3 regions of the Streptomyces sp. CO7 genome follow, and region 3 is predicted to be linked to each of the others. Evidence: riboswitches for the same ligand, from Rfam matches in the RefSeq annotation. Region 3 holds a riboswitch; each other region holds the start of a gene.

Region 1 (6,948 bases), on a different contig from region 3:
GCGGGACCGGGCCCCGCCGAAATGCGCCGCGCGCGAAATATCTCGCAGAGCACGAGCACGAACACGAATGCGCCGCGCGCCCCACGAGTGGAGCGCACAGCAGTAACTACTGAACCCGACCCCGGAAAAGACACGGCGAACGACGGGGCGGGAAATTGCACCCGCTTCTTGTATACGGCCCTCTTGTTAATTACGGAGGCCATTCATGTTTACGGCATGTTGCGAGGTCCTCACGCCGTCCGGGCGCGCCGCGCCCCCGCGGTTCTGGCCGGGAATGCGCAGCCGGTACAGCTCGGCGGAGCGCTCGGTGTGCAGGGCGGTCACCTGCCGGGCCCGCTCCCCGTCGCCGCGGGCCACGGCGTCCACGATGGCGCCGTGCTCCGCCCAGGTCTCCACGGGCGCGGGCAGCGGGTCGAGCGCGTACATCCAGGCGATCTTGTGCCGCAGCTGGGTGAGCGTGGCGGTCAGCGCGGCGCTCCCGCAGGCCTGGGCCAGCGTCTCGTGGAACCAGCCGCCCAGCGACCGCAACTCCTCCCCGTACCCGCGCCGGGCCCGCTCCTGACCCAGTCTGACCAGGCCACGGAGCACCTTGAGGTGGGCCTCGGTGCGCCGCTGGGCGGCCCGGGCGGCGCCCAGCGGCTCCAGCAGCAGCCGCATCTCCAGCAGGTCGGCGGCCTCCTGCTCGGTCGGCTCCGCCACGCAGGCCCCGGCGTGCCGCCGGGTCACCACGAAACCCTCGGCCTCCAGGGTGCGCAGCGCCTCGCGGACCGGTACGCGGGAGACGCCGTAGCGGCGGGCGAGGAGTTCCTCGGTCAGCCGGCTCCCGCGCTCGTGGACCCCGGCGACGATGTCGTCCCGGATCGCCGTGCATACCGAATGCGCGGGAATACGCATGCCGACCTCCGCCTCGATGAATAAGGCGACTCTAAGGCAATGGGCGTGAATTTCCGACGGGAAGTCACGCGGGAGAGGGAATTTTCGGCCGCTCCCCCGCCCGGTGCGCCCGGATACCGTCCGGAACGACGAAAAAGCCCCCCGTCCCGGAAACCGGGGCGGGGGGCATTCGCGCGGGTGGCGTCAGAGGTTCACGCCGTGGGAGCGGAGGTAGGCGACGGGGTCGATGTCGCTGCCGTACTCCGGGGAGGTGCGGGCCTCGAAGTGCAGGTGCGGGCCGGTGACGTTGCCGGTGGCGCCGGAGCGGCCGATGTGGGCGCCCGGGGTGACCGCCTGGCCGACGGCCACGCTGACCGAGGACAGGTGGCCGTACTGGGTGTACGTGCCGTCGTGCATCTTGATGACGACCTGGTAGCCGTAGGCGCCGCCCCAGCCGGCCTCGACGACGGTGCCGCGGCCCACGGAGCGGACCGGGGTGCCGGAGGCGGCGTGGAAGTCGATGCCGGTGTGGCTGCCGGAGGACCAGATGCCGCCGCCCGCCTGGTAGGAGGTGGAGACGTACGACCCGGCGATCGGGCTGACGAACATGTTGAGACGGCGGAGGCGCTCACGCTCGGCCTCGCGGGCGGCGCGCTCCTCGGCGGCCTCGCGCTCGGCGCGGGCCTTCTCGGCGGCCGCGGCGCGGGCGGCGGCCTCGACGGCGGCCCGCTCCTGGGCCTCGGCCTGCTCGTCGATCTGCTCGGCGACGGTGTCGCCGATGGTGACGACGGGGAGCAGGCCGCTGGTCTCGGCGGGGGTCTCCGCCGCGACGGCGGGGCTGGCCAGGGTGCCGACGACGCCGGTGGTGGTGAGAGCGGCGAGGCCTGCCAGGCCGGCGGTGGTGCGGCTGGTCCGGCCGGGACGACGATGCCTGCCGGGGGCGCAGTTGAACGCCATGAAGTGGCTGAGTCCTTTCCTTCCCTCTCGCCTGCCGGGTTAGCTGTCGGGTTCGGAGCAGGAAGGTCTCCTACGGGTTCCTCCCGCGGTGCGGAAGGCGCCCGATTCACCCCAGGGGTACCGCTCGGGTGGGTCCCCGGCTCCCCTGGCTCGCGCCGTACGGGGATTAGGCGATGACTGCCCGGCGCCGCGGATGCGGAGCACAGGTGTGGCGGGCAGCCGGATCGAAGCTAGTTGGGTGATCAATCGGATAACAAACGGATCAAGACTTTTGTAGCGCACGCCACAGGGCAAACCGGACCCTTCTACGCGCATCGCACGCTCGCGGACGAGCCGGTGCCGGGCCGAACGAAGCGGGCCCCGGCGGCCGTAAGGCTCACCGGGGCCCGAAACCGGCCTGGACGGGCCGCTACTCGGCGCTCACCACGGTCACCTCGCCGATGCCCAGCTCGCGCACCGGGCCGGCGATCTGCGCGGCGTCGCCGACCAGGACCGTCACCAGACGGTCCACCGGGAAGGCGCTCACCACGGCCGCGGTGGCCTCCACCGTGCCGGTGGCGACGAGCTGCTGATAGAGCGTCGCCTGGAAGTCGTCCGGCAGGTGCTGCTCCACCTGGTCGGCCAACGTGCCGGCGACCGCGGCGGCCGTCTCGTACTTGAGCGGCGCCACGCCCACCAGGTTCTGCACGGCGGTGTCCCGCTCGGCGTCGGTCAGGCCGCCCTCGGCGAGGGTGCGCAGCACCTGCCACAGATCCTGCAGCGCGGGGCCGGTGTTGGGGGTGTCCACCGACCCGCTGATCGCCAGCATCGCGGCGCCCGAACCGTCGGGAGCGGAGCGCAGGACCTGCCCGAAGGCGCGGACGCCGTACGTGTAGCCCTTCTCCTCGCGCAGGACCTTGTCCAGGCGGGAGGTCAGCGTGCCGCCCAGGCAGTAGGTGCCGAGCACCTGGGCCGGCCACACGCGGTCGTGGCGGTCCGCCCCGGTGCGGCCGATCAGCAACTGCGTCTGGACGGAGCCGGGACGGTCCACGATCACCACGCGGCCGGTGTCGTCCGACGTCACCGCCGGCACCGGGCGCGGAGCGGCCTGGGAGCCCTTCCAGGCGCCCAGGGTCTCGGCCAGCAGGGCGTCCAGGTCGACGCCGGTGAGGTCGCCGACCACCACGGCGGTCGAGGTGGCCGGACGGACGTGCCGCTCGTAGAAGGCGCGCACGGCGGCCGCGTCGATCTTCTCGACGGTCTCCTCGGTGCCCTGACGGGGGCGCGCCATCCGCGAGTTCGCCGGGAAGAGCTCCTTGTAGAGCTCCTTGGCGGCACGGCGGGCCGGGTTGGCCAGCTCGTGCGGGATCTCGTCGAGCCGGTTGCGCACCAGGCGGGAGACCTCGTCCTCGGCGAACGCCGGGGCGCGCAGCGCGTCGGCCAGCAGGCCCAGCGCCTTGGGCAGCCGGGAGGCGGGGACCTCCAGGGAGACCCGCACGCCGGGGTGGTCCGCGTGCATGTCCAGCGTGGCGCCGCACCGCTCGAGTTCGGCGGCGAAGTCCTCGGCGGAGTGCTTGTCGGTGCCCTCCGCGAAGGCGCGCGCCATGATGGTGGCGACGCCGTCCAGGCCGAGCGGCTCGGCGTCCAGCGGGGCGTCCAGCAGCACCTCGACGGCCACGACCTGCTGACCGGGGCGGTGGCAGCGCAGGACGGTCAGGCCGTTGTCGAGGGCGCCGCGCTCGGGCGCGGGGAACGCCCACGGCTTGGGCTCGCCGGCCTGCGGCTGGGGGTGGAACTCCATGGTGGCCAGGTCGGTCACTTGGCCTCCTCCTCTTCGTCCTCGTCGCCGTCGGCGTCCGCGCCCTCGGGAGTGATCGGTTCGTACACCAGGACCGCGCGGTTGTCGGGGCGCAGGCGGGCCTTGGCGACCTCCTGGACCTCCTCCGCCGTCACCTCCAGGACCCGCTCCACGGCGGTCAGCGCGAGCTGCGGGTCGCCGAACAGGACGGCGTACCGGCACAGTTCGTCGGCGCGGCCGGAGACCGTGCCGAGGCGGTCCAGCCACTCGCGCTCCAGCTGGGCCTGGGCGCGCTCCATCTCCTCGGCCGTCGGGCCCTCGGCGGCGAGCCGGGCCAGCTCCTCGTCGACGGCGGCCTCGATCACCGGCACCTCGACGTCGCCGGAGGTCTTGACGTCGAGCCAGCCCAGCGAGGGCGCTCCAGCCAGTCGCAACAGGCCGAAACCGGCCGTCACCGCGGTGCGGTCGCGGCGCACCAGGCGGTTGTAGAGGCGGGAGGACTCGCCGTAGCCGAGGATGGTCAGCGCCACGTCGGCGGCGTCGCAGGCGCGGGTGCCGTCCTCGGGCAGGCGGTAGCCGGCCATCAGGGCGCGGGCCGGGACCTCCTCGCGCACGACCTCGCGGATCTCCCCGCCGACGACCTCCGGCAGCGCTCCGTCCCGCGGGGCGGGCTTGCCGTCGTGGGAGGCGATGGAGCCGAAGTACTTCTCGACCCAGGCGAGGGTCTGCTCCGGGTCGATGTCGCCGACCACCGACAGCACCGCGTTGTTGGGCGCGTAGTAGGTGCGGAAGAACGCGCGGGCGTCCTCCAGGGTGGCCGCGTCCAGGTCGGCCATGGAGCCGATCGGGGTGTGGTGGTACGGATGGCCTTCGGGGTAGGCCAGCGCGAAGATCTTCTCGAAGGCCGTGCCGTAGGGGACGTTGTCGTACCGCTGGCGGCGCTCGTTCTTGACGACGTCGCGCTGGTTCTCCATCGACTCGTCGTCGAGGGCGGTGAGCAGGGAGCCCATCCGGTCGGCCTCCAGCCAGAGCGCGAGCTCCAGCTGGTGGGCCGGCATGGTCTCGAAGTAGTTGGTGCGCTCGAAGCTGGTGGTGCCGTTGAGGGAACCTCCGGCTCCCTGCACCAGCTCGAAGTGACCGTTGCCCTTCACCTGGGCCGAGCCCTGGAACATCAGGTGCTCGAAGAGGTGGGCGAGGCCGGTGCGGCCCTGGACCTCGTGCCGGGAGCCGACGTCGTACCAGAGGCACACCGCGGCGACCGGGGTCAGGTGGTCCTCCGAGAGCACCACGCGGAGCCCGTTGGCAAGGCGGTGCTCGGTAGCTGTGAGGCCTCCTGAGCCTGCCTCGGCTGTGGCCGTGTGACCCATGGGCATGTACGTCCCTTCGCTCGCCTGAAACTTGTGTGTCCGGACTGCCTGTCACTCTATGCAACCGAGGGCGGTTGCCGTGAGGTTCCCGATACGTCACATTGCCGCCCGATCCGGGGACACTCCGGCCCGCCGGGAGCTTCGCCGGCCGCGTGGACGGCCGCTCGGCGGTCCCGTCGGCCGGCCGCTCCGGCGGCCGCGACCCCGATCGCCCCGGGACGCGCGGGTGTGCTGGGATGGGCGCCGTCCACCGGCCGGCGTCGTCCGCCGTGAATGAAGTGAAAGGACGTTCCATGCGCAAGGCCTTGACCGCCGCCGCCCTCCTGGGACTGGGCGCTCTGCTCCTCTCCGGCTGCTCCGACCCCGACGGCGACGACGGGGCGAAGGGCCCGGCCACCTCGAAGGCCGCTCCGAAGGCCTCGCAGCCGGCCGAGCGGTCCTCGCAGGCCGCGGCCCCGGAGAAGGGGTTCGACGGCACCTGGCGTCCCATCAACGACAGCCCCGTCGAGACGTTGAAGATCACCGGGGAGAAGGTCGCCACCACCGGTGAGCTCGCCTGCCCGGGCTCCCTCGAAGGCTTCGGCACCGACAAGCCGCGGATCACCCTCGACTGCGCGAAGCCGGATCCCGCGCGCACGAAGGGAACCCTGAAGATGAAGTCCGACGGCTCCGCCGTCGTGATCGAGTGGGACGGGCCGGAATGGGGAGGAATGATCGACAGCCTGCGCCGGGCCTGACCCCCGGGCGCCCCGTCCCGGGGCGCCACCGGCGGGGGCGCGGTCCGAGGTGTCGGCGGCGAGGGCCACAATGGTGCGCGACAGTCCCCGTTCATGCTCGCAAGACCGTGAAGGAGCCCGGCAGCGATGGCCCGCCGCAGCACGAAGACAGCGCGACCCGATGACGATGCTTTCGAGGAGCGAATCCTCGACATCGACGTCGTGGACGAAATGCAGGGCTCCTTCCTCGAGTACGCCTACTCGGTCATCTACTCCCGCGCGCTGCCCGACGCGCGTGACGGTCTCAAGCCGGTGCACCGGCGGATCGTCTACCAGATGAACGAGATGGGCCTGCGCCCCGACCGCGGGTACGTGAAGTGCGCCCGCGTCGTCGGCGAGGTCATGGGCAAGCTCCACCCGCACGGCGACACGTCGATCTACGACGCGCTGGTCCGGCTCGCCCAGCCGTTCTCGATGCGCGTCCCGCTGGTCGACGGTCACGGCAACTTCGGCTCCCTCGGCAACGACGACCCGCCGGCCGCCATGCGGTACACCGAAGCCCGGATGGCCGACGCGACGAGCCTGATGACGGAGTCGATCGACGAGAACACGGTCGACTTCCAGCCCAACTACGACGGCCAGGAGCGGGAGCCGGTGGCGCTGCCCGCCGCCTTCCCGAACCTGCTGGTCAACGGCGCCTCCGGCATCGCCGTGGGCATGGCGACCAACATGCCGCCGCACAACCTCGGCGAGGTCGTCGCCGCCGCGCGGCACCTGATCCGGTACCCCCACGCCGACCTCGACGCGCTGATGAAGCACGTCCCCGGCCCGGACCTGCCCACCGGCGGCCGCGTCGTCGGCCTGTCCGGCATCCGTGACGCCTACGAGAAGGGCCGCGGCACCTTCAAGATCCGCGCGACGGTCGCCGTCGAGCAGGTCACCGCCCGCCGCAAGGGCCTGGTCGTCACCGAACTGCCCTTCTCGGTGGGCCCCGAGAAGGTGATCGCCAAGATCAAGGACCTGGTGAGCTCCAAGAAGGTCCAGGGCATCGCCGACGTCAAGGACCTCACCGACCGCGAGCACGGCCTGCGCCTGGTCATCGAGATCAAGAACGGCTTCGTCCCCGAGGCCGTGCTGGAGCAGCTGTACAAGCTGACGCCGATGGAGGAGTCCTTCGGCATCAACAACGTCGCCCTGGTGGACGGCCAGCCACTCACGCTCGGCCTCAAGGAGCTCCTCGAGGTCTACCTCGACCACC
Region 2 (6,948 bases), on a different contig from region 3:
TGCTACGGCTTCCAGCTGATGGCGCAGAGCCTGGGTGGCCAGGTCGACAACACCGGCGCCCGCGAGTACGGCCGCACCCAGCTCCACGTGAGCCGCTCCGGTTCCACCCTCTTCGAGGGCACCCCGGACGAGCAGCCCGTGTGGATGTCGCACGGTGACGCCTGCTCCGCCGCCCCCGAGGGCTTCGAGGTGACGGCCTCCACCGACGTGGTCCCGGTCGCCGCCTTCGAGAACGACGAGAAGAAGCTGTACGGCGTGCAGTACCACCCCGAGGTGATGCACTCCACGTTCGGCCAGCAGATCCTCGAGCACTTCCTCTACCGGGGCGCGGGCATCAGCCCGGACTGGACCACCGGCAACGTCATCGACGAGCAGGTCGCCACCATCCGCGAGATGGTCGGCAACAAGCGCGCCATCTGCGGCCTGTCCGGCGGTGTGGACTCCGCGGTCGCCGCGGCGCTGGTCCAGAAGGCCATCGGCAAGCAGCTGACCTGCGTGTACGTCGACCACGGCCTGATGCGCAAGGGCGAGACCGAGCAGGTCGAGAAGGACTTCGTCGCCGCCACCGGCGTGGAGCTCAAGGTCGTCGACGCCGAGGAGCGCTTCCTCGACGCGCTGAAGGGCGTCAGCGACCCCGAGGAGAAGCGCAAGATCATCGGGCGCGAGTTCATCCGCGTCTTCGAGCAGGCACAGGCCGAGATCGTCGCCGAGGCCCCGGGCGACCAGCCCGTGGAGTTCCTGGTCCAGGGCACCCTGTACCCGGACGTCGTCGAGTCCGGCGGCGGCACCGGCACGGCCAACATCAAGTCCCACCACAACGTGGGCGGCCTGCCGGAGGACCTCGAGTTCAAGCTGATCGAGCCGCTGCGCCAGCTGTTCAAGGACGAGGTCCGGATGGTCGGCCAGGAGCTCGGCCTGCCGGAGGAGATCGTCCAGCGCCAGCCCTTCCCGGGCCCCGGCCTCGGCATCCGCATCGTCGGCGAGGTCACCAAGGAGCGCCTGGACCTGCTGCGCGAGGCCGACGCCATCGCCCGCGAGGAGCTCACCGCGGCCGGCCAGGACAGCCTGATCTGGCAGTGCCCGGTGGTCCTGCTCGCGGACGTCCGCAGCGTCGGCGTCCAGGGCGACGGCCGCACCTACGGCCACCCGATCGTGCTGCGCCCGGTCTCCTCCGAGGACGCCATGACGGCCGACTGGTCGCGGCTGCCCTACGAGGTGCTGGAGAAGATCTCCACCCGCATCACCAACGAGGTGCGTGACGTCAACCGCGTCGTGCTGGACGTCACGTCCAAGCCGCCGGGCACCATCGAGTGGGAGTGACCTCTCCCGCCACCGCGTGACGACGGGGCGCCGTCCGGACAGCCGGACGGCGCCCCGTCGTCGTGGTCACGTGTCGGCGGTCACGTCCGGCGCACGCTGCGGAGCGGCTCGCCCGGCTTCCAGGTCTGCACGACCATGTACTCGTCGTTCTCCACGGACACCCGCACCACCTCCGTGAGGTCGACGCGGAACAGGTGGAAGGCGTCCGGGTCGGGCGGGGAGACCTCGCCGACGTACCGGCTGCGGGCCTCACCGTCCTCGACCGGGACCGCACGGCCGGCGACCCGAACGTCGCCGCCGCCCATCCCCACGCCCGGACCCGGGTTGGCCTGCAGGTTGAAGCGCGGGTCGCGCAGCAGGTCCCGGGCCTTCAGCGAGCCCGGCATCATGCCGAGCCAGAGGTCGCCGTCCAGGAAGCGCACCTCGATGCCGGTGGTGCGGGGTGACCCGTCACTGCGGAGGGTGGCGAGGACGTGGTGGGTGAAGTCGCCGAACCGCTTCTCGACCACCTCGGCGAGTTCGGGTTCGGCCAGGGAGAACGCTGCCCAGTCGGTGATGCTCGTCATGGCCGTCAGTCTGCCCTCCACCCCGAAGCCGCTCGGCACGCTCCGCGAGAAACCGGGCCGTCCGTCCTCCGCCAGGACTGGTACGCAGCCGGCGGCCGTCAGCCGACGGGAGAGCACCCGGCGGTGCAGACGGTTGTACGCGATCCCCCCGTACACCGGCAGCAGCACGAGGAGAGCCATCGCCCCCAGGAACAGGTACTCCCCCGTCAGCACTGCCGGCAGGAGGACCACCGCGCTGGACACCCAGCCGACGAGGTGCGCACGGCGCGCAGGAAGCCGGGTCAGCGTCTCGAACCTGACGTGGGCCCGGATCAGGTCCAACTGGCCCTCGGCCTCGGGCCGGTCGGGCAACCGGCCGGGCCTCATCCCCGGGAACATCCCTCCGAAAGCGGGTGGAAGGGTCGCCATGGTGGCCGCGGCACGACGCCTACCGTCGGGCGAGGGGTCCCGGTCCAGGACGAGGACGACCGTGTGCTCGATGAACCGGCGCTCCACCCGCAGGTGGGAGTAGCGGTATCCGTAGCACTCGGCGATGTGCACCAGCACGGCGGCCGACTTCTGCGGGTGGGCGGCGGAATCACGGATCACCACCGTGGACGCTCCCGCGGCGACCTGCCGCATGAGGTCGACGAGACGGGGGTCGTGCAGGGCGTTCACCAGCAGCTCCGAACAAGTCGAAAATCTTGTGTCCTACCCGAGACCCGCAGCCCCCCGGGACGGTTGTGCAGGAAGAGGCCGAAGCGTGGGCCTCTGGTTCCCCCGCATGCCCGCGCCGACGTGGGCCCCGGGGACCGGACGGGGCGGGCGGTACGGCACAATTCCCCTACTCGGCAGCGGAGTTGCCGTAGGGACGATCGGGTGCGGGAAGGCGGACACGGCGTGGCGGTGCAGGAGGCGAGGCAGGGCGCCGACGCGGCGAAGGACGCCCACGGGGGCGGCTGCACGTGCGGGGACTGCCCGCACGGGGCGCGTGCGGGGCATCGGAAGGCCGTGGCGGCCTTCCTCCACCAGCGGGACGAGTTCGCCGCAGGGAAGGGGTTGCCGGCCGCGGTCGCCCATTCGGCCTCCGCCTCCCGGCAGTGGGTCTCCGACGAGCTCACCCAGTCCGCGGCCGAAGTGGCCGAGCGGAGCCGGTCCGAGGGGCAGGCGTGGCTTGCCCGGCTGTGGCGGACCACGCTGTACGCGGTGTGGGGCGCGGCGGTGGTGTTGCTGCTGGTCCAGGCACTCACGGCGATCGGCGCCGGCTGGACCTCGGCGCGCACGGCCGGACTGCTGGCCGCGCTGCTGACGGGCACCGCACTTTCCGCGGCTTCCTGGTTCCACCGGGACAAGGGCGGGGTGCTCGCCCCGGTGATCGGCGAGGACAACCGCCTGTCCACCTCCCGGGCGGTGGCCGCCGCGTGGGTGCTGTTCACCGCCTTCGCCGTGCTCACGCTGGCCGGTCAGCTGGCCGCCGCCTCCGGGCACCGCAGGCGCGACGAGCTGATCGCCGGTCTGGAACTGGCCCGGGGCGCGGGTGTGGTGACGGTGCTGGCCGTGGTCTGTGCCATCGCGGTGCTGGTCCGGCGGGTGGTGAGCCTGCGGGTGCAGGGGCAGCGGCTCCAGAAGGTCCGCGCCCACCGGCCCCGTGCCGCCGACCTGCTGACCGACGACTCCGGCCGGGGCAGCTTCGCCGACATCCAGTACGTGGTGATCTCCGCCGTGGCGCTGGTCTTCGGCCTGGTCCGGCTGGCCCGGCGCCCCGAGCAGCTGCCCGACCTGCCGTGGGGGCTGGCCGTGGTGGTGCTGGTGTCGGCGGCGACGTACCTGGCGGGCAAGTACGCGGAGGGCGGGCGCGCGGTCGTCCTCTCCGTGGTGCGGGCGCGCGAGGCAGGTGACCTGGACGGTCCGATCCGCACCGGCGACGACATCGAGATCCGTGGCGCGGGCTTCGTCCCGCCGGGGGCGCAGAGCGCGGACCGGCTGTCGCGGATGGTCGTCCGGATAGGAGCGGTCAACGTCCACGTGCCGCTGGTCCCGGTCGCGGGCGGCTTCAGCAACCCGTCCGACACGGTGCTGACCGTCCCGGTGCCGGCCGACGTGGAACCCGGCCGGGTCGAGGTCCAGGTCGTGACGGCCGCGGGGCTGGAGACCAACAAGGTGGTCGTCGACATCACCGAGTGACACCGCCCGGCGAACCGTGCGCGGGCTCCGCGTGGGCGCACGGCGCGTGGCGCGGGCGGCGCACGGCGCGGGCGGCGCCTGATGCGGGCGGCGCGCTGGCGGTGACCGCACGCCGCATGCCCGTCACACAACGCCACGCTCACCCCAAGGTCACGAAAACGTATCGGGCATATCGAACACCGTCCTTCACAGGGACCCCACAGGTTGGCTAACGTGCCCGCGGGCCGTCCGATCCCGACCGGCGAACCTCGCAGGTCCGTGCGGCCCCCGCCGAGTCCGGCCGCGCGCCGGAGCCGGGGACCCGCACGCACCACCTGGGGTGAATCGGTTCGGCCGCCCCGCCGGACCGTAGGGCAATCCTTCCGGACGTCACGCCCGAACCCGACAGCTAACCCGGTAGGCGGGAGACGGAAGGAGTCGCCGCCTTGGCGTCGCACCGAAAGCCCCGCCCGGCCGGCCTGCTCGCGGGCATACGCACCCCCGCGCTGGCGACCGTCGCCCTCACCTCCGTGGCCCTGCTCGCCCAGACCGCACAGGCCGCGCCGTCCGACCGCCCCGGCCTCGAAGAGGTGCAGGAGAAGGTCGACCGCCTCTACCGCCAGGCCGAGGCCGCCACCGAGAAGTACAACTCGGCCAAGGAACAGAGCGAGAAGCAGCGCAAGGACCTCGACAAGCTGCTCGACGAGGTCGCCGAGCGCACCGAGGAACTGAACGAGGCCCGCGAGAAGCTCGGTTCGTACGCCGCCGCCCAGTACCGCTCCGGCACGGCCCTCCCCGACACCGCCACCTTCCTCCTCTCCGACGCGCCCCAGGACTACTTCGACCAGGCCCAGCTGATGGACCGCCTGACCGGTCGCCAGCAGGACGCTGTCGAGGAGTACGTGGAGAGACAGGCGGACACCGCCGAGAAGCGGCAGGAGGCCACCGAGAGCCTGAAGACGCTCAACTCCTCCGAGAAGAAGCTGCGCACCAGCAAGGCGACCGTCCAGGCGAAGCTCACCGACGCCCGTGAACTCCTGGCCGAGCTGACCGCCGAGGAGAAGGCGCGGCTCGCCGAGATCGAGCGGAAGAAGGAGGAGGAGGCGCGCCGGAAGGCGGAGGAGCTGGCCGAGCAGCAGGCGGCCGAGGAGAAGGCCCGCGAGGAGGCGCTCGCCGAGCAGGAGGCCGAGGAGACCGCCGGCGGCAGCGGCTCGGGTACCGGCTCCGGCGGCACCACGGAGGCTTCCACCTCACTGGGGCAGAAGGCGGTCACCTTCGCCGAGGCGAAGATCGGCCTGCCGTACGTCTGGGGCGCGACCGGACCGGACTCCTACGACTGCTCCGGCCTCACCCAGGCCGCCTGGAAGTCCGCCGGCGTGGACCTGCCGCGCACCACCTACGACCAGGTGAACGCCGGAACCGCCGTCCCCGTCTCCGAGGCCCGGCCCGGCGACCTGGTCTTCTTCTACGACGACGTCACCCACGTGGGCCTCTACATCGGCGGGGGCATGATGATCCACGCCCCCAAGCCCGGCACGTACGTGCGCGAGGAGTCGATCTACTACGACGGCGAGGGCTCCATCCACAGCATCGTCCGCCCCGCCTGACCGGACGGACATACGCGGACGGCCGAGGCTGAAGGCCGAACGCTGACGTACCGCGCGGACGGCCCGCACGCTCGATGCGTGCGGGCCGTCCGTGTACCTGCGTCACCGGCTCACCGGCGCCGGATCACGTCCACAGCACCGCGATGAAGATGTTCACCATGGTCAGCGCACCCACCAGGGCGAACTGCCCCTTGTCCACCCGCTCTTCGTCCCGCTTCACGTAGACCAGGCCGAGGATCACGATCAGCAGCAGCAGCTTGATGCCGATCTTGATGTGGTTGACCGAGCCGCCCTGGGCCTCGTTGAGGCCGACCAGCACGATGCCGGTGACCAGCATGGTGAGGGCGCCGTGCAGCATGCCCGGGGTGAAGCGGGCGGTGCCCTGACCGATGGCCTTCATCTGGTGGAAGAAGCCGCCGAGGAGCGCGGCGATTCCGATGATGTGAAGACCGACGAAGATGTGCAGGAGAACGTCCATGGCGGGGAGCCTAGCCACCGCCGTCGAGGGCTCCGGCGGCGGGCCGCTCGTAGCACCCCGCCCGTCACATCCGCCCCATAAGTATGCATTCGGTCATCCCGCCCCACGGTTCCACCAAGATCGAACCTGCGCCTTTCACCCTCGCACTCCATCGTGACTCTTTGCATTCATCTGCGTACAAACCGTTACCGGATGGTGACGAACCGGATTAGCGTCCTCCTCCAGGTGCCCGACTCCCCCTCCGTCGTCCTGACCGGGACGGCGTCGGACACCTCATCGAAGGCTCCGGCGGCGGCCCGCCTCCCCTGTGCGGGTCGCCGCCGGATGCGCGACCGTCCCGCCCGGGACGGGACGTACGGAAGGACATGGACTCGACGTGGCAGCGCACCGCAAACCCCCACAGCACAAGCGGAGCGGCAGCAGGGCCCGCACCCTGCTCACCGCGGTTCTCGCGGGTGCGGCCGCGTCGGCAGGACTGGACGGCGTCGGACACGCAGCGCCGAAGCCGACCCCGGAGCAGGTGCGCGAGGAGGTCGACCGGCTCTACCGGGAGGCCGAGGCGGCCACCGAGAAGTACAACGGCGCGAAGGAGCGGACCCAGGCCGCCGAACGCCGGGTCGACAAGCTGCAGGACGAGGCGGCCCGCCGCACCGAGGACCTCAACGCCGCCCGCGAGTCACTGGGATCGGCAGCCGCCGCTCAGTACCGCTCGGGCAACGGCCTCGGCCCCGCGATGCAACTGGCGCTCTCCTCGGACCCGGACCGCTTCCTGCGGGACGCCGGAATGGCCGAGCGAGCCGGAGCCCTCCAGGCCACCGAGATCGCCTCCGTCTCC
Region 3 (6,948 bases):
CTCCCGCAAGGGCCGCACGATCATCTTCGTCCGCACCCAGTTGGGCGCCGACCGCATCGCCGAGCAGCTGCGCGACTCCGGCGTGAAGGCGGACGCCCTGCACGGCGGCATGACCCAGGGCGCGCGCACCCGCACCCTGGCGGACTTCAAGGACGGTTACGTCAACGTCCTGGTCGCCACCGACGTCGCCGCCCGCGGCATCCACGTCGACGGCATCGACCTGGTCCTCAACGTGGACCCGGCCGGCGACCACAAGGACTACCTGCACCGTGCCGGCCGCACCGCCCGTGCCGGCCGCACCGGCACCGTGGTCTCCCTGTCGCTGCCGCACCAGCGCCGCCAGATCTTCCGGCTGATGGAGGACGCGGGCATCGACGCCTCGCGTCACATCATCCAGAGCGGCAACGCCTTCGAGCCCGAGGTCGCCGAGATCACCGGCGCCCGCTCGATGACCGAGCTCCAGGCCGAGTCGGTGGCCGGCGCCGCCGTCCAGGCCGAGCGTGAGGTCGCCCAGCTCACCAAGGAGCTGGAGCGTCTGCAGCGCCGCGCCGCCGAGCTGCGCGACGAGGCCGACCGCCTCACCGCGCGGGCCGCCCGCGAGCGCGGGGACGACCCGGAGGCCGCGCTGGCCGAGGCCGCCGTCGTCCGTGAGGCCGCGGAGGCCACCGAGGCCGCCGCCGTCTCCGTGCCGGAGCAGCCGAGCGCCCAGCAGGTCGACCGCACCGAGCGTGAGGACCGCCCGCAGCGCCGCGACGACCGCGCCGAGCGTCGCGACGACCGTCCGTTCAACCGTGACGACCGTGGTGGCCGCTCCTTCGAGCGTCGTGACGACCGCGGTGGTGACCGTGGCGGCCGTTCCTTCGAGCGTCGTGACGACCGTGGCGGCCGTCCCTTCGAGCGTCGTGACGACCGCGGTGGTGACCGTGGCGGCCGTTCGTTCGAGCGTCGTGACGACCGCGGTGGGTTCCGCGGCAACGACCGTGGCGACCGTCCGTTCAACCGTGACGACCGTGGCGGTGACCGTGGCGGCCGTTCGTTCGAGCGTCGTGACGACCGCGGTGGTGACCGTGGTGGCCGTTCGTTCGAGCGTCGTGACGACCGTGGTGGGTTCCGCGGCAACGACCGTGGTGACCGTCCGTTCAACCGTGACGACCGCGGCGGCGACCGTGGCGGCCGTTCCTTCGAGCGTCGTGACGACCGCGGTGGCTTCCGCGGCAACGACCGTCCGTTCAACCGCGACCGCCGCGACGACCGCCCGGGCTTCCGCGCCGGCGGCACCTCGGACCGTCCGTTCGGCCGCCGCGACGACCGTCGTGACGACCACCGCGGTGGCTCCTTCGGCCGCCGTGACGAGAAGCCGCGCTGGAAGCGCAACGGCTGACGCGCCCGCGCACACCGCCTGTGAGGGCCCGCACGACCCCCGTCGTGCGGGCCCTCCGCGCTTCCCGCGCGCCGCCGGCCCCGGATACCCGCTCGGACGGGAGGCCCCCTCCCGCTATGCTCGGGGCAGCAACATCACCATGGGCCCTTAGCTCAATTGGCAGAGCAGTGGACTTTTAATCCATTGGTTGTGGGTTCGAGTCCCACAGGGCCTACTTCTGACGCGGCGCATGCGCCCGGCCGACCCCGGCCGGAGCATGCGCCGCGTCACGTCCCGGAGCCGCCCCATGCCGCACCCCTACGTCCTGCTCTCCGCCGCCGTCTCGCTCGACGGCTGCCTCGACGACACCGGCCCGGAGCGGCTGCTGCTCTCGGGCCCCGAGGACTTCGACCGGGTCGACGAGGTGCGGGCCGCGAGCGACGCGATCCTCATCGGGGCCGGCACCCTGCGCGCCGACGACCCGCGGCTGGTGGTCCGCTCGCCCGAACGGCGGGCCGCGCGCACCGCCGCCGGGCTCCCGGAGTTCCCGCTCAAGGTGCTCGTCACCGGTTCGGGTGAACTGGACCCGGCGGCCCGCTTCTGGCGCACCGGCGGCCGCAAGGCCGTCTACACCACCGACGGGGGCGCATCGCGGGCGCAGGAGGCGCTGCGTGGCCAAAAGGACGCCGAGGTGGTCCCGGTGGGACCGGAACTGGACTGGCGGGCCGTCCTGGAGCACCTCCACGCCGCGTACCGGGTGCGGCGGCTGATGGTGGAGGGAGGCGGCAGCGTCCACACCCAGCTGCTGCGGCTCGGACTCGCCGACGAGCTCCAGCTGGCGCTGGCCCCGCTGCTGGTCGGTGAGCCGGGCGCGCCGCGGCTCTTCGGTCCGGGCGGCTACCCGCCGGGCCGGCTGCGGCTGGAGGAGACCCGGCCGGTGGGCGACGTGGTGCTCGCCCACTACCGGCCGGTCGCCCCGGGCGAGGGTTCGTCGGCCTCCGCAGCCGACCGGTACTGGCTGGGCCTCGCCTGCGACCTGGCCGGGGAGTGCCCGCCGTCGCGCACCGCGTTCAGCGTGGGCGCGGTGGTGGTGGCCGAGGACGGGACCGAGCTGGCCCGCGGCCACTCCGGGGAGGGCGGCGACCCGGTGGTCCACGCGGAGGAGGCGGCGCTCGCCAAGATCGACCCGGCCGACCCGCGGCTGCCCGGGGCCACCGTCTACAGCAGCCTGGAGCCCTGTGCCCGTCGTGCCTCCCGGCCGGCCCCGTGCGCGCGGCTGATCCTCGACGCGGGGGTGCGGCGGGTGGTCACCGCCTGGCGGGAGCCCGACACCTTCGTGGCGGCCGCGGACGGCAGCGGGGTACTGGCGGCGGGCGGCGTCCGGGTGGTGCTGCTGCCCGAGTACGAGGAGCGCGCCGTGCGGCCCAACCACCACCTGCTCGGCGGGGCGACGTGAACCGATTCGCTTTTCCCCCGCGCCATGTCGTACAGTGAAGACACAACGACGCGGGGTGGAGCAGCTCGGTAGCTCGCTGGGCTCATAACCCAGAGGTCGCAGGTTCAAATCCTGTCCCCGCTACTGAAGACTCAGGGCCGGAATCCTTCAAGGATTCCGGCCCTGAGTGTTTGCGTCCGCATGCTCAGGCGCCCGTCCGTCCGCCTTCATCCGGGCGGAGGTCAGCGGTCGCCGCTTCCGGCCCGGCACGGGACCATGGATTCCATGCTGAGGCGAGGCGGGCCGGTGGATCCGGAGGTCGAGGAGCCCCTCGGGCCGGGCCGGCGGTGGATCCATTACGCCCGTCTGGTGCTTCGGGTGCTGCCCTTCCTGGCCCTGGTCCTCGGCCTCGCCTACGACAGTGTGACGCCGCGGGACGTGACCGCCGTACCGTTCTTCGCCGCCGCCCCGTTGATCGCCGCCCCCCTTTACACCCTGCGCGCCACGGTGGGCATCGGACTGCTGTCGACGGGTCTCACCCTCTACGTGCGGCTGACAAGGGACGCGGACTCTCCCGCCCTGATGATCACCGAGCTCTTCACCGTCGTCATCGTCTCGGTGCTGTCCTGCGTCATGAACACCGCGGTGCACCGGGTCGACCTGCGCCTCGCGTCCGCCCGGCAGATGGCCGAGGCGGCGATGCGGGCCGTGATGCCGCCGCCGCAGCGGCGGATCGGCTCCCTGCGGATCGCCTCCCGGTACGAGGCCGCCCTGCAGGAGGCGAACATCGGCGGCGATCTCTACGCCGTGCACGACACCCCGCACGGCGTGCGGATGGTGCTGGGGGACGTGCGCGGCAAGGGGATGGAGGCCGTGGCCGCGGTCGCGGTCGTCGTCGGCGCCTTCCGCGAGGTGGCGGAACGGGCCGACACCATCGAGCAGGCCGCGGAGCACATGGAGCAGGCGGTGGTGCGCGAGCGGGACCGACGGGCGGTGGAGCTGGAGCAGCAGGAAGGCTTCGTGACGGCGGTGTTCGCCGAGTTCTCCCGGGACGGCCGGAGCGTGTCGATCGTCAATCACGGTCATCCGCCGCCGCTGCTGCTGGAGCCCGGTGCGCCGCCGCGGCTGCTGGACCCGGGGGAGTCCGGCAGTCCGCTCGCCCTCTCGGAACTCGCGGGGCCGCCCAGGCCCGGACCGCCCGTGCCGCTGCGGCCGGGCGCCACGGTGCTCTTCTACACCGACGGTCTGACCGAGGCGCGGGACGAGGACGGGGTGTTCTACGACCCGGTCGCGCGGCTGGACGGTCGGGTCTTCCGGGAGCCGGAGGACCTCCTGCGGTTCCTGTCCGAGGACGTGGCCCTGCACTCAGGAGGAGACGTCGAGGACGACATGGCCCTGCTCGCCGTACGGACCCTGTGACCGGCCCGGACGCGCCAGCGGCACCCGGGACCGCCGGGGACGCTGCGGAACGCTGCGGAACGATCAAGCCAAGGCGGCGGTGGGCGTGTGACCGAAGCCATGTCCGTTTCGCCCTGATGAACCTCCATAGGTTCAGTCCACAGGGTCGGACGATGTGAAGGAACGGCTTGGAATTGAGCCACCGCTTCTATTAACGTTCGATAACGCAGCGCGCGGCTGTCCCAGCCGTCACAAGCGACGGCTCCGTGCGCTCTGCCGAATCCCGCGAGGGAACCGGGGAACCACTTTCCGGGGTGAATCGGGCGTATCTCCGTATACGCGCGTAGGAGACCTTCCCGCTCCGAACCCGTCAGCTAACCCGGTAGGCGAGACGGAAGGAAAGGAGCGCGCCCCCGTGGCGTCCAACCCCCCTGCCCCTGAACTGCCCTTCGTGCCGAGCCAGCGTGTGGCCGCCGACGCGTACGGTCCCGCCGGGTTCGCCGGCGAGGGCTCCTTCGAGGAGTGGAACCCCAGCGAGGGGACGGTCTCCAGAGGCCGTCACCGGGTGGCCAAGCAGCGGGGCCTGGCCCGCAGTTCCACCGTCCTCGGCGTCGGTGTGATCGCCGCCGTCGGTGCGGGTGGCATGGCCACCGCCGCGCCCGGCAAGGCTCCGGTGCACATCACCATGCCGCAGATGCCCTCGCTGGACCCGGTCACCTCCCTGCTTCCCGGCGGCGACGAGACCGAAACCGCGGCCGCGGAGCAGGCCCCCAGCGTCCTCGGCGAGATGGGCGTCGCCCCGGCCGAGACCGCCTCCCCCGCCGACGCCGGCGAGGCGCTGCGCACCCGCATCATGGCGCAGGCCGCCCAGCAGGAGCAGGAGGCCGAGACGCAGGCCGTACTGGAGGCCCAGGAGGCCGCCGCCCAGGCCGCCGCCGAGAAGGCGGCCAAGGAGAAGGCGGAGGCACAGGCCCGCGAGGCCGCCGCCGAGAAGGCGGAGGAGGAGGCCAAGGCCAAGGCCGAGGCCGAGCGCATCGCCAAGCTGGCGGCCAGCTTCGTCTCGCCGGCGTCCTCCTACACGATCACCTCCACCTACATGCAGGCCGGCTCCATGTGGTCCTCCGGCTACCACACGGGCCTGGACCTCGCGGCCCCCACCGGCACGCTGCTGAAGGCCGTCCACACCGGCACCGTCACCGAGGCCGGCTGGGCCGGCTCGTACGGCTACCGGACCATCCTCACCCTCGAGGACGGCACCGAGCTCTGGTACTGCCACCAGTCCTCGATCAACGTCAGCGTCGGCCAGAAGGTGTCCACCGGCGATGTCATCGGCCGGGTGGGCGCGACCGGCAACGTCACCGGCCCGCACCTGCACCTCGAGGTGCACCCGGGCGGCGGCGACGGCGTCGACCCGATGGCCTGGTTGGCCGCACGCGGCGTCAACCTCTGACCGGCGCCGGTCCCTTCGGCCGCGGGTTCCTCTCCTCGTCTCCGTAGCCCTGCGATCCCCGACACCTTCGAACCGCTGCGGTCGGCCGGCTGCGCCCCGGAATGCGCGGCCGGCCGGACGCGTTGGTCACCGTCATGAGTGAACTGCGCAAGCTGGGTACGTCCGGCCTCGAGGTGTTCCCGCTCGCCCTCGGCGGCAACGTCTTCGGATGGACCGCCGACGAGCGGGAGTCCTTCGCCGTCCTCGACGCGTACACCGCGGTGGGCGGCAACTTCGTCGACACCGCCGACTCCTACTCCGCCTGGGTGGAGGGCAACGAGGGCGGCGAGTCGGAGACCGTCATCGGCAGGTGGCTCAAGGCCCGCGGCAACCGCTCCGAGGTCGTGATCGCCACCAAGGTGAGCCAGCACCCGCAGTACCGCGGGCTGTCGGCCGCCAACATCAGGGCGGCGGCGGAGGCGTCGCTGCGCCGGCTGGACACCGACCACATCGACCTGTACTACACGCACTTCGACCAGCCCGGGACGCCGGTCGAGGAGATCCTGCTCGCCCTCGACCAACTGGTCCGCGAGGGCAAGGTGCGGGCGATCGGCGCCTCCAACATCACCGCCGAACGGCTGCAGGAGTCGCTGGACTTCTCCGAGCGCGAGGGCTTCGCCCGCTACACGGTCGTCCAGCCGCACTACAACCTGGTCTCCCGCGACACCTACGAAGGCCCCCTGCGCGACGTCGCCGAGCGGGCGGGCCTGGCCGCCGTGCCGTACTACGCGCTGGCGTCCGGCTTCCTGACCGGCAAGTACCGCCCGGGGACGACGGTGGACAGCCCCCGGGCGACCGGAGCGGCCCGGCACCTGGAGAGCGAACGCGGCCGGCGCGTCCTGGCCGCCCTCGACGGGATCGCCGAGGCGCACGGAGCGTCCCCGGCCACGGTGGCCCTGGCCTGGCTGGCCGCCCGCCCGACGGTGGTCGCGCCGATCGCCTCCGCCCGCACGGTGGACCAGCTGCCCGCCCTCACGGCGGTCGCCGGCCTGCGGCTCACCGACGAGGAGACGGCCCGGCTGGACGCCGCCTCCGGCTGATCCGCCCCGCCGCCGGTTCCTCAGACCCGGTGGAAGAGCAGGTCGCGCACGACGTGTCCCTTGTCCAGTCCCTGACCCTCGAACCGGGTGAGGGGACGGAACTCCGGCCGGGGCGCGAAGTGCCCGTCGGGCTGCGTGTTCGCGAAACGGGGGTGCGCGGTCAGCACCTCCATCATCTGCTCCGCGTACGGCTCCCAGTCCGTGGCGCAGTGCAGCACCGCGCCCC

Evidence for each region. Region 3 has a riboswitch for cyclic di-AMP ahead of ACOV8S_RS24915 (M23 family metallopeptidase). Riboswitches for the same ligand answer to the same signal wherever they lie in the genome.
Region 1: linked by a shared signal. The riboswitch ahead of ACOV8S_RS02330 (M23 family metallopeptidase) and the one ahead of ACOV8S_RS24915 (M23 family metallopeptidase) in region 3 are both predicted to bind cyclic di-AMP.
Region 2: linked by a shared signal. The riboswitch ahead of ACOV8S_RS16885 (NlpC/P60 family protein) and the one ahead of ACOV8S_RS24915 (M23 family metallopeptidase) in region 3 are both predicted to bind cyclic di-AMP.

What each region holds. Positions count from the first base shown of each region.
Region 1 covers NZ_JBRIOU010000002.1:94,566-101,513, reverse strand. Annotated here, with positions in the region: gene ACOV8S_RS02335 (GntR family transcriptional regulator) at 187-894, opposite strand; gene ACOV8S_RS02330 (M23 family metallopeptidase) at 1,078-1,830, opposite strand; cyclic di-AMP (ydaO/yuaA leader) riboswitch at 1,844-2,013, opposite strand; gene ACOV8S_RS02325 (M16 family metallopeptidase) at 2,240-3,628, opposite strand; gene ACOV8S_RS02320 (M16 family metallopeptidase) at 3,625-4,980, opposite strand; gene ACOV8S_RS02315 (hypothetical protein) at 5,268-5,711, shown strand; gene ACOV8S_RS02310 (DNA gyrase/topoisomerase IV subunit A) at 5,838-6,948, shown strand, end outside.
Region 2 covers NZ_JBRIOU010000004.1:900,412-907,359, forward strand. Annotated here, with positions in the region: gene guaA (glutamine-hydrolyzing GMP synthase) at 1-1,320, shown strand, start outside; gene ACOV8S_RS16875 (pyridoxamine 5'-phosphate oxidase family protein) at 1,401-1,886, opposite strand; gene ACOV8S_RS16880 (hypothetical protein) at 2,766-4,049, shown strand; cyclic di-AMP (ydaO/yuaA leader) riboswitch at 4,308-4,467, shown strand; gene ACOV8S_RS16885 (NlpC/P60 family protein) at 4,475-5,635, shown strand; gene ACOV8S_RS16890 (hypothetical protein) at 5,760-6,113, opposite strand; gene ACOV8S_RS16895 (NlpC/P60 family protein) at 6,490-6,948, shown strand, end outside.
Region 3 covers NZ_JBRIOU010000008.1:14,447-21,394, reverse strand. Annotated here, with positions in the region: gene ACOV8S_RS24940 (DEAD/DEAH box helicase) at 1-1,381, shown strand, start outside; tRNA gene ACOV8S_RS24935 (tRNA-Lys) at 1,523-1,595, shown strand; gene ACOV8S_RS24930 (dihydrofolate reductase family protein) at 1,668-2,816, shown strand; tRNA gene ACOV8S_RS24925 (tRNA-Met) at 2,866-2,939, shown strand; gene ACOV8S_RS24920 (PP2C family protein-serine/threonine phosphatase) at 3,081-4,214, shown strand; cyclic di-AMP (ydaO/yuaA leader) riboswitch at 4,458-4,597, shown strand; gene ACOV8S_RS24915 (M23 family metallopeptidase) at 4,609-5,643, shown strand; gene ACOV8S_RS24910 (aldo/keto reductase) at 5,778-6,722, shown strand; partial or broken gene trmB (tRNA (guanosine(46)-N7)-methyltransferase TrmB) at 6,743-6,948, opposite strand, start outside.